Regions from separate parts of the Mesorhizobium sp. RIZ17 genome, predicted to be linked through region 1. Evidence: riboswitches for the same ligand, from Rfam matches in the RefSeq annotation. Region 1 holds a riboswitch; the other holds the start of a gene.
What was found. A riboswitch is a leader RNA that binds a small molecule or an ion and turns the genes downstream of it on or off. The one in region 1 is predicted to bind S-adenosylmethionine.

Region 1 (6,264 bases):
TTGCGCGTCACTGCGCGATACATGGGCCACTCCGGTTGCCGCCGCGGAATATATGTCACGCTCCGCTCTTAGTAGACGTAGCGCCGACCATCCTGCCAGCCTTGTAAGCGCAGGTGCCGAAAAACAATGTCATTTAAGTGACATACGACAATGTTGGTGTGCACAAACCGCGCCGGGCGACTCGGGCGCTCTGTCGACTGATGAAACGGCCGCATGCGGCCTTTCGGGAGTGACCAGATCTCGATGGAACTGACTATCGCAGCCGGCCTGGCTTCGTCAGCCCTTCTCCTTTCCAATCTCGCCAGCATCGTGCTCGCCTCCTCGCGGCTCGAACGGCGGCGTGTCATAGCGCCGCCCGCCGGCGCGCAGCCGGTCTCGATCATCGTGCCGGCGCGCGGCGTCGAGCCGTTCACGCAGGAGACCTTGCAGCGCGCCTTCTCGCTCGACTGGCCGCGCTATGAGCTGATCTTCTGCGTCGCGCATGCCGAAGACCCGGTGGTCAGGCTGATCGATGCGGCGATGGCGCGCTACCCGGAGGTTCCGGCGCGGCTGCTGATCGGCGACGACCGCATCAGCGCCAATCCCAAGCTCAACAACTGCGTCAAGGGCTGGCAGGCGGCCAGGCACGATTGGGTCATCCTTGCCGATTCCAACGTGCTGATGCCGAGGGACTACGTCCAGCAGCTGATGGCGGCATGGCGCGCGGACACCGGCCTCGTCTGCTCGACGCCGATCGGCTCGCGGCCGGACGGGTTTTGGGCCGAGGTCGAATGCGCCTTCCTCAACACGCTGCAAGCGCGCTGGCAGTATGCCGGCCAGGCGCTCGGCCTCGGCTTCGCCCAGGGCAAGAGCATGCTGTGGAACAAGCCGATGCTGGACGCCAATGGCGGTATCCAGGCTTTGGCCGCCGAGATCGCCGAGGATGCGGCAGCCACCAAGCTGGTCAACAGCCTGGGGCTCAACGTCAATCTCGTCGCTTCGCCTTTCGAGCAGCCGCTCGGCCAGCGCCGGTTCGCCGAGATCTGGTCGCGCCAGACGCGGTGGGCGCGGCTGCGCCGGGTCACGTTCCTGCTGTTCTTCGCGCCCGAGATTCTCACCGGCGCCGCGATGGCGCTGCTGCTGGCGCTGATTGCCGCTGCAAGCGCCGGCGTCAGCCTGCCCTCAACGGCCTTGTGCGTGGTGGCGATCGCCTACCTGCCGGAATGCCTGCTGGCCTCGGCCAAGGGTTGGTACCTGTCGCCGCGCACCGTCACCGCGATGATCGTGCGCGACGCGATGCTGCCCGCCATCTGGGCGCGCGCCTGGTTCGGCGGCGCCGTCGAATGGCGCGGCAACGCCATGACCATCCGCACCAAGGCGGCGACCGAACTGGAAGAGCTCGCCTGAGCCGATTGCGGCTTAGGCGCGCTTAAGCTAGCGCCAGGTGGGCTGTTACTTCGCCGCCTTCAGCGCCTGCTCGATGTCCTCCAGCAGATCGTCGGTGTCCTCCAGGCCAACCGAAAGCCTGAGCGTGCCTGGCCCGATGCCAAGCTCTGCCCGCGCCTCGTCGCTCAGGTTCTTGTGCGTGGTCGTCGCCGGGTGGGTGATCAGGCTCTTGGCGTCGCCGAGATTATTCGAGATCAGCACGATATCGAGCGCGTTCTGGAAGGCGAAGGCCGCCTGCTTGCCGCCCTTGACGTCGAGGCAGATCAATGTCGAGCCGCCCGACATCTGCTTCCTGACGATGTCGGCCTGCGGATGGTCGGCCCGGCCCGGATAGATGACGCGGGCTATCTCCGATCGGCCGGCGAGGAAATCGGCGATCTTGCCGGCGCTCTCGGTCTGCTGGCGCACGCGCAGCGGCAGCGTCTCCAGCCCTTTCAACAGCGTCCAGGCGTTGAAAGGCGACAGGCTCGGGCCGGTGTGGCGGAAATAGTCGTGCAGGTTCTCGTCGATCCACTTCTTGTCCGACAGGATGACGCCGCCGAGGCAGCGGCCCTGGCCGTCTATGTGCTTGGTCGCCGAATAGACGACGATATGGGCGCCGAGCTGCAACGGCTTTTGCTGCAGCGGCGTGGCAAAGACATTGTCGACGATCAGCCTGGCGCCGATCGAATTGGCGAGCTTGGCGACCGCGGCGATGTCGACCACTTCCAGCGTCGGATTGGTCGGGCTCTCGAGGAAGAACAGCTTGGTATTCGGCCTTACCGCCTTTTCCCAATTGGCGATGTCGGTGCCGTCGACCAGCGTTGCCTGGATGCCGTAGCGCGGCGCCAGCGTCTCGACCACCCAGCGACAGGAACCGAACAGCGCGCGCGCCGCGACGATATGGTCGCCGGCCTTGGCGCTGCAAAGCAGCGCCGCCGTTACCGCCGCCATGCCGGAGGCCGTGGCGCGGGCATCCTCGGCGCCTTCCAACGCGCACATGCGCTTTTCGAACATGTCGACGGTCGGGTTGGCGTAGCGTGAATAGATGAAGCCCGGCTCCTCGCCCTTGAAGCGGGCCTCCGCGGCCTGGGCCGTCTCGTAGACATAGCCCTGCGTGAGATACATCGCCTCGGCGGTCTCGCCGAATTGGGAACGCAATGTCCCGCCATGCACGAGTGCCGTCTGAGGTTTCCAGTTACGCTTCTTGGTGCTCATAGCCCTGCTTCCAGACACAAAAAAACCGGCCGCGAAGTCGCAACCGGTCCATATAGCCTTGCGGCTCGACGGTCCTTTAGCGACTTGTTTAACGTGGCTGCAAGCCGACCGGCCAAATCACCACGGGATAACGACCCTTTAGACCCGCGCCGCGCTTGCGTCAATTGCCGGCTTCATTAAGAGGTTTGTACCAGCCGGGCGGCAAGAGCCTGCTCAGGTCCTCGCCCGGCCTTGTGAACGGAGCCAGCCTTTGCGGCAGACAGGCATTCTTCCGGATCAGGACATCGCGGCGCTGTTCGACGCCAAGGCGCTGAAGTCGCCGCGCGCGCTGGATGCCGATCAGATCCAGCCGGCCAGCCTCGATCTCAGGCTCGGCGACAAGGCCTATCGCGTGCGCGCCTCCTTCCTGCCGGGACCCGATCATCTGGTCGCCGACAAGCTCGAACGGCTGAAGCTGCACGAGATCGACCTCACCGGGGGCGCGGTGCTGGAGACGGGCTGCGTCTACATCGTGCCGCTGATCGAAAGCCTGGCCTTGCCCTCGAATGTGTCCGCTTCCGCCAATCCGAAGAGCTCGACCGGGCGCCTCGACATCTTCACCCGGGTGATGACCGATCGCGGCCACGAGTTCGACAAGATCGCCGCCGGCTATCACGGCCCGCTCTATCTCGAAGTCAGTCCGCGCACCTTCCCGATCGTCGTGCGGGCCGGCTCGCGGCTGTCGCAGATCCGCTTCCGCACCGGCAACGCGGTGCTCTCGGAGAACGAGCTGCGCGACCTTCACCGCGCCGAGATGCTGGTCGCCACCGAGCCGCCCAATATTTCGGGCGGCGGCATTGCGCTTTCCATCGACCTCGACGGCGACAAGGACGGCCTCGTCGGCTACCGCGGCAAGCATCACACCGCGCTTGTCGATGTCGACAAGCGCGCCGCGCAGGATGTCGTCGATTTCTGGGAGCCGATCTACAAGAGCGGCGCTGGCGAACTGGTGCTCGATCCGGACGAATTCTACATCCTGGTCTCGCGCGAAGCCGTGCACGTGCCGCCGCTCTACGCCGCCGAGATGACGCCCTTCGATCCGCTGGTCGGCGAGTTCCGCGTCCACTATGCCGGCTTCTTCGATCCGGGCTTCGGCCACTCCGCCGCCGGCGGCAGCGGCAGCCGCGCCGTGCTCGAAGTGCGCAGCCACGAGGTGCCTTTTATCCTCGACCACGGCCAGATCGTCGGCCGTCTCGTCTACGAGCATATGCTGAAGCGGCCGCAGGCGCTTTACGGCACCGATCTCGGCTCGAACTATCAGGCGCAGGGCCTGAAGCTCTCCAAGCATTTCAAAGCAGCCCGCTGAAGCTGCCGATCTCCCCCACAAGGGGGGAGATCACCCAATCATAACGCCTTCACCGCCACCTTCACCGGCTTTTCAATCTCCAGCGGATTGCGCAGCGGCAGGCCGAAATCCGGCGCCTCGATCTCGAACGTATCGCCGGCCTCCGTCTGGACGCCGTCGGCGAAGGAGAGCGTCGCGGTGCCGAACATATGCACATGCACGTCGCCCGGCTGGCGGAAGGCCGAATATTTGAAATGGTGGTGCTCGAGATTGGCGATGGTGTGCGACATGTTCGCTTCGCCCGACAGGAACGGCCTTTCCCACAGAAGCTTGCCGTCACGCCAGATGCGCGATGCGCCGCGGATGTCGGCCGGCAGGTCGCCGATCAGGATTTCGGGGCCGAACGAGGCGTTGCGCAGCTTGGAATGGGCGAGGAACAGATAGTTCACCCGCTCCGTCACATGGTCGGAGAACTCGTTCGACAGCGTGAAGCCGACGCGGAACGGCGCGCCGTCGTCGCCGATCACATAGATGCCGGCGATCTCCGGCTCCTCGCCGCCATCCTGCGCGAAGGCGGGCGACACCAAAGGCGCGCCGGGGGCCACCGCCATCGTGCCGTTGCCCTTGTAGAACCATTCCGGCTGCACGCCGACCTGGCCCTTGGCCGGCTTGCCGCCTTCGAGCCCCATGCGGAACATCTTCATGGAATCGGTGAGCTGCTCCTCGCCGTCATTGAGCTTCTTGTGCATGGAGTCGCGCGTTGCCGCCGAACCGAGATGCGTCAGCCCCGTGCCGGTGAGATGCAGATGCGCGGGATCGGGATGGTTGATCGGCGAGACCAGCCTGCCCCTCTTGTAGGCGGCATCGAGATCGACCGTCTCGCCATAGCCCTTGCGTTCGATCAGCGCCTCGAGGCCTGTGCCGGTGCGGGCGGCCTCCATCGCCAGCGAATAGACGCTGCGCGCGCCGTTGATGACCCTGGTTTTGCCGCCGCCGTTGCGGGCAACGACGCGGATCGTCTCGGCGTCGTCGAGGATCTGGGAGATCAGCATGTTTGAATCCTCTCTCATTTTGTCGGCCGCCTGTGGGCAAGCCTTACCCGGCGCGGCGTGGAGAAATCCCCGCCACGGTTGAAATTCTTCGTCCGGATTGCGCTCGCGAGCACGGTCCTTGCCTGGACTTCTCGGCGCCGGCGGGTTTGCCGGCAGCTTCGCGATCTGGAACCCGTATGCCTCCTGAACTTTGTTCCGGCCCTTAAGCCTTGTTTTGATGCATGTCGTTTCCCCAAAACCGCTAAGCGCTTTTGGGCGACATGCACTAAGCCTTGTTCTTGTTGTAGACGTCGAAGATCACGGCGCCGAGCAGCACCAGGCCCTTGACCACCTGCTGCCAGTCGACATTGACGCCCATGATCGACATGCCGTTGTTCATCACGCCCATGATGAAGCCGCCGACCACAGCGCCGATCACCTGGCCGACACCGCCCATTGCCGAGGCGCCGCCGATGAAGACGGCCGCGATGACGTCGAGCTCTGAGCCGAGGCCCGCCGCCGGCACGGCCTGGCCGAGGCGCGCGGCGATGATCAGGCCGCCCAGCGCCGACAGCACGCCCATGTTGATGAACACCATCAGCGTCAACCGTTCGGTGTTGATGCCAGACAGCTGCGCGGCCTTGGCGTTGCCGCCCATGGCGTAGATGCGGCGGCCGATGGTCATGCGCTTGGTGACGAAGACGAACAGCGAGATAAGCACGCCCATCACCAGCAGCACCACCGGGAAGCCCCTGTAGCTGGCGAACTGGAAGACCAGGAACAGCGCCAGCGCGCCGCCCACCAGCGTCTTGATGACGAACAGCGGGAAGGGCTCCGCCTCATAGCCGTGACGCTCGCGCTTGCGCCGCGTCCTGAAGCCGAAATAGGCGTAGGCGAGCACCCCGACCAGGCCGAGCACGACCGTCGTCATATGCAGGGTGAGGCCGCTGCCGAGGATGGTCTTGCCGGCCGCGTTCACCGTCGGCGGGATCAACGTCAGCGGGCCGATGACGTCCGGGATGAAGCCGGAGCTCAGCGCCTTGAAGCTGTCCGGCAGCGGACCGACCGACGAGCCGCCGCCAAGCAGCGCCTGGCAGATGCCGCGGAAGATCAGCATGCCGGCCAGCGTCACGATGAAGCTCGGTATCTTGTGATAGGCGATCCAGTAGCCTTGCGCCGCGCCGATAAGCGCGCCGACGATCAGGCAGACGATCGAGACCACCAGCGGATTTGAGAATATGCCCAGCGGCCAGATGACCATCATCATCGCCGCGAGCGCGCCGATGA
Region 2 (6,264 bases), 1.6 Mb from region 1:
GCACAAGGCTACGGATGTGCTTGGAATTGGCTAACTGTGCACGACATAGTCGGGCACGATTTCAACCTTGTCGCGAACGAGCCCTGCCGCCAGGCTGAAATGGCCGAGAAACGCGAATGTGTAGAACGTCAGGCCGACGATCGCCGCGAAGGGAATTTGCCAGACCGGCATGCCGGTCTGCGGCGCGTGATTCACCACGCGCCGCAGCGTGCGCCACGACATTGTCCCCCAGCGCGTGAATGATTTGACGATGCGCCGGGCGCGGCTGGGGGAGTGGAGCTCGACGAATTTTCGATCGGCATCCCTGCCGGTCACCAGCGCGCGCCAAAAGAAGAACCGCCAGCCGCGCGGGGAATAGTGGTGGACGCGCGCGTCCACGTTGACGATTTTGTGGCCTTCACCCCAAAGCTGATGCATCAGGAGCGTGCAGGAGACCTTGAAGCCGTTGTGTGCTGGAAACGGGTGGCTGGATATCCAGTCGCGCCGGAAAGCGATGTTGTTGGCATTGATAGCACGCTTCGAGGCAAATCTCTTGTCTCCCTCAGCCATCGGGAAGAACCAGATCAACGCGAAGGTCCGCGAGAAGAAGTCATCATGGGAAAGATAGGTGTGCCCATTGACGCAGATGGTTTCAGGGTCGTCGAAGGGCTTCAGCAGGGTTGAGAGCCAGCTTCGTTCCGGAACTGTGTCGGAATCGAGAAAAACAAGGACGCTTCCTTCGCTCCAAGGAATGCCGTTGTTCTTGAGGTCGTAGTATCTGCCGCCGGGACAGGCAGCGAAGGCCAGGTCGGCAACCTGCGCCAATTGGGGCGCTTCGGCTCCGACGCGGCTTCGCAATGAGACGGCGTCAGTTTCGAGGCCGCCATGCGAGATAATGACCTTCGGCCTCGCAAATCCGGTAGCGGAAACCTGGGCGATCTCGCGCGCCAAGGCTTTGAGCCCAAGCCCAATCTCATCCCAATCGATGGATTTGGCATTCTCCATCTCCATGACGACAGAATAGGCAGGATGTTCAGCCATCGCGACACAGCCAATTAATCAAAAGTAGTGGCTATAGCCCTGACAGCATGCTGTCAAATCATCGAGATGCAATTGTGCACTGGGAATTTGTTAGATGGGCTATTTTATCATTCGGTATCGGAAGCTGGACGGGTCGGCATATTCGGACAGGAAACGCTTTCGCCATTCTTCATTGATTGCATCTCGCTGGATTTCGAGACCTGACCGGAGGTTGGTCTCCCAGTTGGGCTCCACATTCACGAGCTGCGCGAGTTTGGTCAGGCTCCCTGCCGGATCGCGCTGAAGCTGCTCGTAAGTCAGGGGGAGGAAGGACAGGCCGTTCTTCGCGAACCAACCGTCCCATGTCACGTTCTCCATCAAAATCTTTTCCAGGGACTCTGCGATTGCATGGCCGTCATAGCGTGGCGGTACATGGCTGATCTCGCTGGATCGGAATTCGCGGGTTTGACGCGCACGTGCCCATGAGATCGCCTGACCGAGCAGATCGTCACGGGTTAAGCGTACATAGCTCAAATTCGGAAGGCTGGCCGGCAGCTTCACCTTCTTGGCCAGTTGTGTGAACTGGCTCGCAAAGAGCTTGATTGCGTAGACACCGGTAGAGGACCGTCCCTCGGTCAGCGCACGCAGAAGCTGTGCGCGGGGATCTCGCGGGTAACCCGGCAACTCCAGCAGACGTCGCCCGCCAAACCATTCCAGCGGATGGCCCAGCCCGGCGGAAGCCATCAATCCCGCGAGATGATTGCTGCCGCTCCGCGGTGATGTGCAGACGAGAATTCCCGCCCGTACTTCGGACAGAATGTTCGGCGGGATTTCCACCACTGCTGGGGGCCGGCGAAAGAGACGCATTCCGTCATCGCCTCAGCAGAAACACCGCCTGCTGGCCGAAGAAGTTCCAGAACCACCAGGGCATCGACAGGCCGATCTTCTGGCCGTTGGCGTCGAGCGCGGTCGCCTTCTCGACGGTCGCGCCGAGCTCCTCGCACAGGTTGACGAAGTCGCGGATGGTGCAGAAGTGGATGTTGGGCGTGTCGTACCAGGAGTAGGGCAGATCCTTGGTGACCGGCATCCTGCCCTTGACCAGCAGCGAAAAGCGCACGCGCCAGTGGCCGAAATTGGGGAAGGAGACGATGGCGCGGTTGCCGATCCGAAGCAGTTCGTCGAGCACGACCTTCGGGTTGCGCGTCGCCTGCAACGTCTGCGACAGCACGACGAAGTCGAAGCCCTTGTCGGCGTAGAATTTCAGATCCGTGTCGGCGTCGCCCTGGATGACCGATAGCCCGCGCGCCACGCATTCGTTGACGCCGCGCTGCGACAATTCCAGCCCGCGGCCGTCGACCTGCTTGGTCTCCTGCAACAATTCCAGAAGCAGGCCGTCGCCCGAGCCGACATCGAGGACGCGCGAACTGGGCGGGATGAGATCGGCGACGACGTCGAGGTCGACGCGCTGGGCGCGATTGACGGTCATGGCTTCGCCTTCTGCAAGGCGCATGATCCCGGCCCGAAAAGTCTGCAACTTTTTGCGTTCGCTGGCCTTCGGTTCGGGGTCATAGGTTGAGGCCCCTGGCGCGGGCGGCCGACGCGATGAAGCCGTTGATGGCCGCGAACAGCTCCGGCTCGTCGAGCAGGAAGGCGTCGTGGCCGCGATCGGTCTCGATCTCGACGAAAGAGACGGAAGCGCCCGCCGCGTTCAAGGCATGCACGATCGACCGGCTCTCCTCGGTCGGGAACAGCCAGTCGCTGGTGAAGGAGACCAGGCAAAAGCGCGTCTTCGTGCCGGCGAAGGCGTCGGCGAGACGCCCGCCGTGATCTGCGGCAAGGTCGAAATAGTCCATCGCGCGGGTCAGATAGAGGTAGGAGTTGGCGTCGAAGCGGTCGACGAAGGTCATGCCCTGGTGGCGCAGATAGCTTTCGATCTGGAAATCGGCGTCGAAGCCGAAGGTGAGCGCCTCGCGGTCCTGCAGGTTGCGGCCGAACTTGCGGTGGAGCGCGGCTTCCGAAAGGTAGGTGATGTGAGCGGCCATGCGCGCGACGGCGAGGCCCTTTTCCGGCCGCTTGCCGAAATCGAGATATTTGCCGCCATGCCACTCCGGATCGGCCATGACGGCCTGTCGGCCGACCTCGTGGAAGGCGATGTTCTGCGAGGAATGGCGGGCGCCGGTGGCGATCGGCAGGGCGCAGAACACGCGCTCGGAATGGCTCGCCGCCCATTCCAGAACCTGCATGCCGCCCATAGAGCCGCCAAGCACGCAAAACAGCTCTTCGATGCCGAAATGATCGACCAGCATCGCCTGCGCGCGCACCATGTCGCGGATGGTGATGATCGGCAGGTCGAGCCCGTAGGGCTTGCCGGTGGAAGGGTTGGTCGAGGCCGGGCCGGTCGAGCCGAGGCAACCGCCGACGACGTTGGAGCAGATGACGAAGAAACGGTTGGTGTCGATGATCTTGCCGGGGCCGATCAGCACCTCCCACCAGCCGGGCTTGCCGGTCACCGGGTTGGTGTTGGCGACGTGCTGGTCGCCGGTCAGCGCGTGGCAGACGAGGATGGCGTTGGAGCGCGCGTCGTTGAGCGTGCCGTAGGTCTGATAGGCGATCTGGAAAGGCGAAAGGATAGTGCCGGCGTCGAGCTTCAGCGGCTTGTCGGGGCCGAACTGCAGCACCGGGCTCGACGGATGGTCGACCTCGTCCTTGGTTCTTGCAGCGCGCTGAGCGGCCATGTCCGTCCTCATCCTGTCCCGATCGGTCTCGTCCCGATGCGGTGTCCGGCCGGCAGCGGACAATAAAAAACCGGCATTGCCGTCGCAAAGCCGGTTACAGGTTGCAAACGGCCCTTTAGCGAGTTGTTTAACGTGGCTGCAAGCCGACCGGCCAAATCACCACGGAAGTCTGGCAGCTCTTCTAGGACCAGCGCCGCGCTTCGTCAACGGGTAGCCGCTTCGCGGCGCCAAGCCCTAGCACTCGACATTCCAGCCCGTGGCCTGTATTTCCGCTGCGGCCTTGAAGAGGCCCTCTCGACGGATTTGTGACATGAAGCAGGATCAGCCCCGTCCGACGCCCCGCGCGGGCATCATGGACATCGAGGCCTATGTGCCGGGAAAAAGCACCGCGCCCGCCGGCGTGACAAAAGTCTACAAGCTGTCGTCGAACGAAAATCCGCTCGGGCCTTCGCCGAAGGCGATCGAAGCCGCGCGCGAAGTTGCGGCGAAGCTCGACGTCTATCCCGACGGCACGGCGCGGCGGCTGCGCGAGGCGATCGCCGAAGTGCATGGCCTCAATCCGGCAAACATCATCTGCTCCAACGGCTCCGACGAGATCCTCGGGCTCCTGGCGCAGACCTATCTGGCGCCGGGCGACGAGGCCGTGTTCACCGAGCACGCCTTCATGGTCTACAAGATCTACATCCAGGCGGCGGGCGCCAAGCCGGTGGCGGTCAAGGAAACCGACGAGCGCGCCGACATCGACGCGATCCTGGCCGCGGTGACGCCGGCGACGCGGATCGTGTTCCTCGCCAATCCCAACAATCCAACCGGCACCTATGTGCCGTTCCAGGAAGTGCGCCGGCTGCACGCGGCCTTGCCGAAGAACGTGCTCCTGGTGCTCGATGCGGCTTATGCCGAATATGTGCGGCGCAACGACTATGAAGCCGGCATCGAGCTGACGGGCAGCTCCGAAAACGTGGTGATGACCCGCACTTTCTCAAAACTCGGCCTCGGCGGCGCGCGCATCGGCTGGATGTATGGGCCGGCGCATATCGTCGATGCGATCAACCGCGTGCGAGGCCCCTTTAACGTCAATGCCACCGCGATCGAGGCCGGCATCGCCGCGATCCGCGACCGCGCCCATATCGAGCGCAGCGTGACGCATAACGAGAAATGGCTGGCCTGGCTCAGCGCGGAGCTGACCGGGCTTGGCCTGCGCGTCACGCCCAGCGTCGGCAATTTCGTGCTGATCCATTTTCCCGACGGCAAGAGGCATTCAGCGGCGGCAGCGGACGATTATCTCAGCCAGCGCGGTTACATCCTGCGCCGCGTCACCGGCTATGGCTTCCCCAACGCGCTGCGCATGAGCATCGGCACCGAAGAGGCCAATCGCGGCGTCATCGACGCGCTCAAGACCTTCCTGAAAAGCTAGAACGCCATGGCATCACCGATGTTCGAGAAAATAGCGCTGGTCGGCATCGGCCTGATCGGCTCGTCGCTTGCGCGTGTCATCCGCCGCGAGGGGCTTGCCACGCACATCGCCATCGCGACGCGCAGTGCATCGACGCTGAAGCGCGCCGAGGAGCTTGGCCTTGGCGATTCCTACACGACGGATGCTGGGCAAGCGGTGCGCGATGCCGACCTCGTCATCGTCTCGGTGCCCGTCGGCTCGTCCGGCGAGGTCGCGGCCGAGATCGCGCCGGCGCTGAAGAAAGGCGCCATCCTGACCGACGTCGGCTCGACCAAGGCCTCGGTGATCGCGCAAATGCAGCCGCATGTGCCGGAAGGCGTGCATTTCATCCCCGGACACCCGCTGGCCGGCACGGAAAAGTCCGGACCGGATGCCGGCTTTGCCGATCTCTTCGAGAACCGCTGGTGCATCTTCACGCCGCTGCCGGGCACCGATCCAGCGGCGCTCGAGACGCTGTCTGAATTCTGGCGGCGCTGCGGCTCCAACATCGATACGATGGACCCGCAGCATCACGACATGACACTCGCGATCGTGTCGCACCTGCCGCATATCATCGCCTACAACATCGTCGGCACGGCGGACGACCTGGAAGCGGTGACCAAGAGCGAAGTCATCAAATATTCCGCTTCCGGTTTCCGCGACTTCACCCGCCTTGCCGCCTCCGACCCGACCATGTGGCGCGACGTGTGCCTGCACAACAAGGACGCGATCCTGGAGATGCTGGCGCGTTTCTCGGAGGATCTGGCCTCGCTGCAGCGGGCGATCCGCTGGGGCGACGGTGAAAAGCTCTTCGACCTCTTCACCCGCACCCGCGCCATCCGCCGCTCGATCATCGAGGCCGGCCAGGATATCGACGTGCCGGACTTTGGCCGCCAGGCGGTCGAACACCCAAGCAAGCCTTAAGCTTGCGCACCGGATTTTCACCGGTCGGCTACTTTCGAGATTGGCCAAAACGCCCGGTCGTTCGTCATCCACGGGCGGAGCAAGGAGCGAAGCGACGCGCGCAGACCCGAGGATCCATTCCGTGACTTCCGAGTGCGGCGGCGGTGCAGAATTCTGCTCCGCCGCATTCCACGG

Region 2: another riboswitch for S-adenosylmethionine. It lies ahead of metX (homoserine O-acetyltransferase MetX); the one in region 1 lies ahead of WDX12_RS13445 (O-succinylhomoserine sulfhydrylase).

The regions. Positions count from the first base shown of each region.
Region 1 covers NZ_CP147861.1:2,757,604-2,763,867, forward strand. The annotation lists gene apaG (Co2+/Mg2+ efflux protein ApaG) at 1-23, opposite strand, end outside; gene WDX12_RS13440 (ceramide glucosyltransferase) at 244-1,386, shown strand; gene WDX12_RS13445 (O-succinylhomoserine sulfhydrylase) at 1,432-2,622, opposite strand; SAM riboswitch at 2,679-2,756, opposite strand; gene WDX12_RS13450 (2'-deoxycytidine 5'-triphosphate deaminase) at 2,873-3,967, shown strand; gene araD1 (AraD1 family protein) at 4,006-4,998, opposite strand; gene mmsB (multiple monosaccharide ABC transporter permease) at 5,264-6,264, opposite strand, start outside.
Region 2 covers NZ_CP147861.1:1,116,299-1,122,562, reverse strand. The annotation lists gene WDX12_RS05515 (DUF1330 domain-containing protein) at 1-34, shown strand, start outside; gene WDX12_RS05510 (glycosyltransferase) at 31-984, opposite strand; gene WDX12_RS05505 (Stf0 family sulfotransferase) at 1,120-1,866, opposite strand; gene metW (methionine biosynthesis protein MetW) at 1,871-2,485, opposite strand; gene metX (homoserine O-acetyltransferase MetX) at 2,565-3,734, opposite strand; SAM riboswitch at 3,830-3,907, opposite strand; gene hisC (histidinol-phosphate transaminase) at 4,045-5,148, shown strand; gene WDX12_RS05485 (prephenate/arogenate dehydrogenase family protein) at 5,155-6,090, shown strand.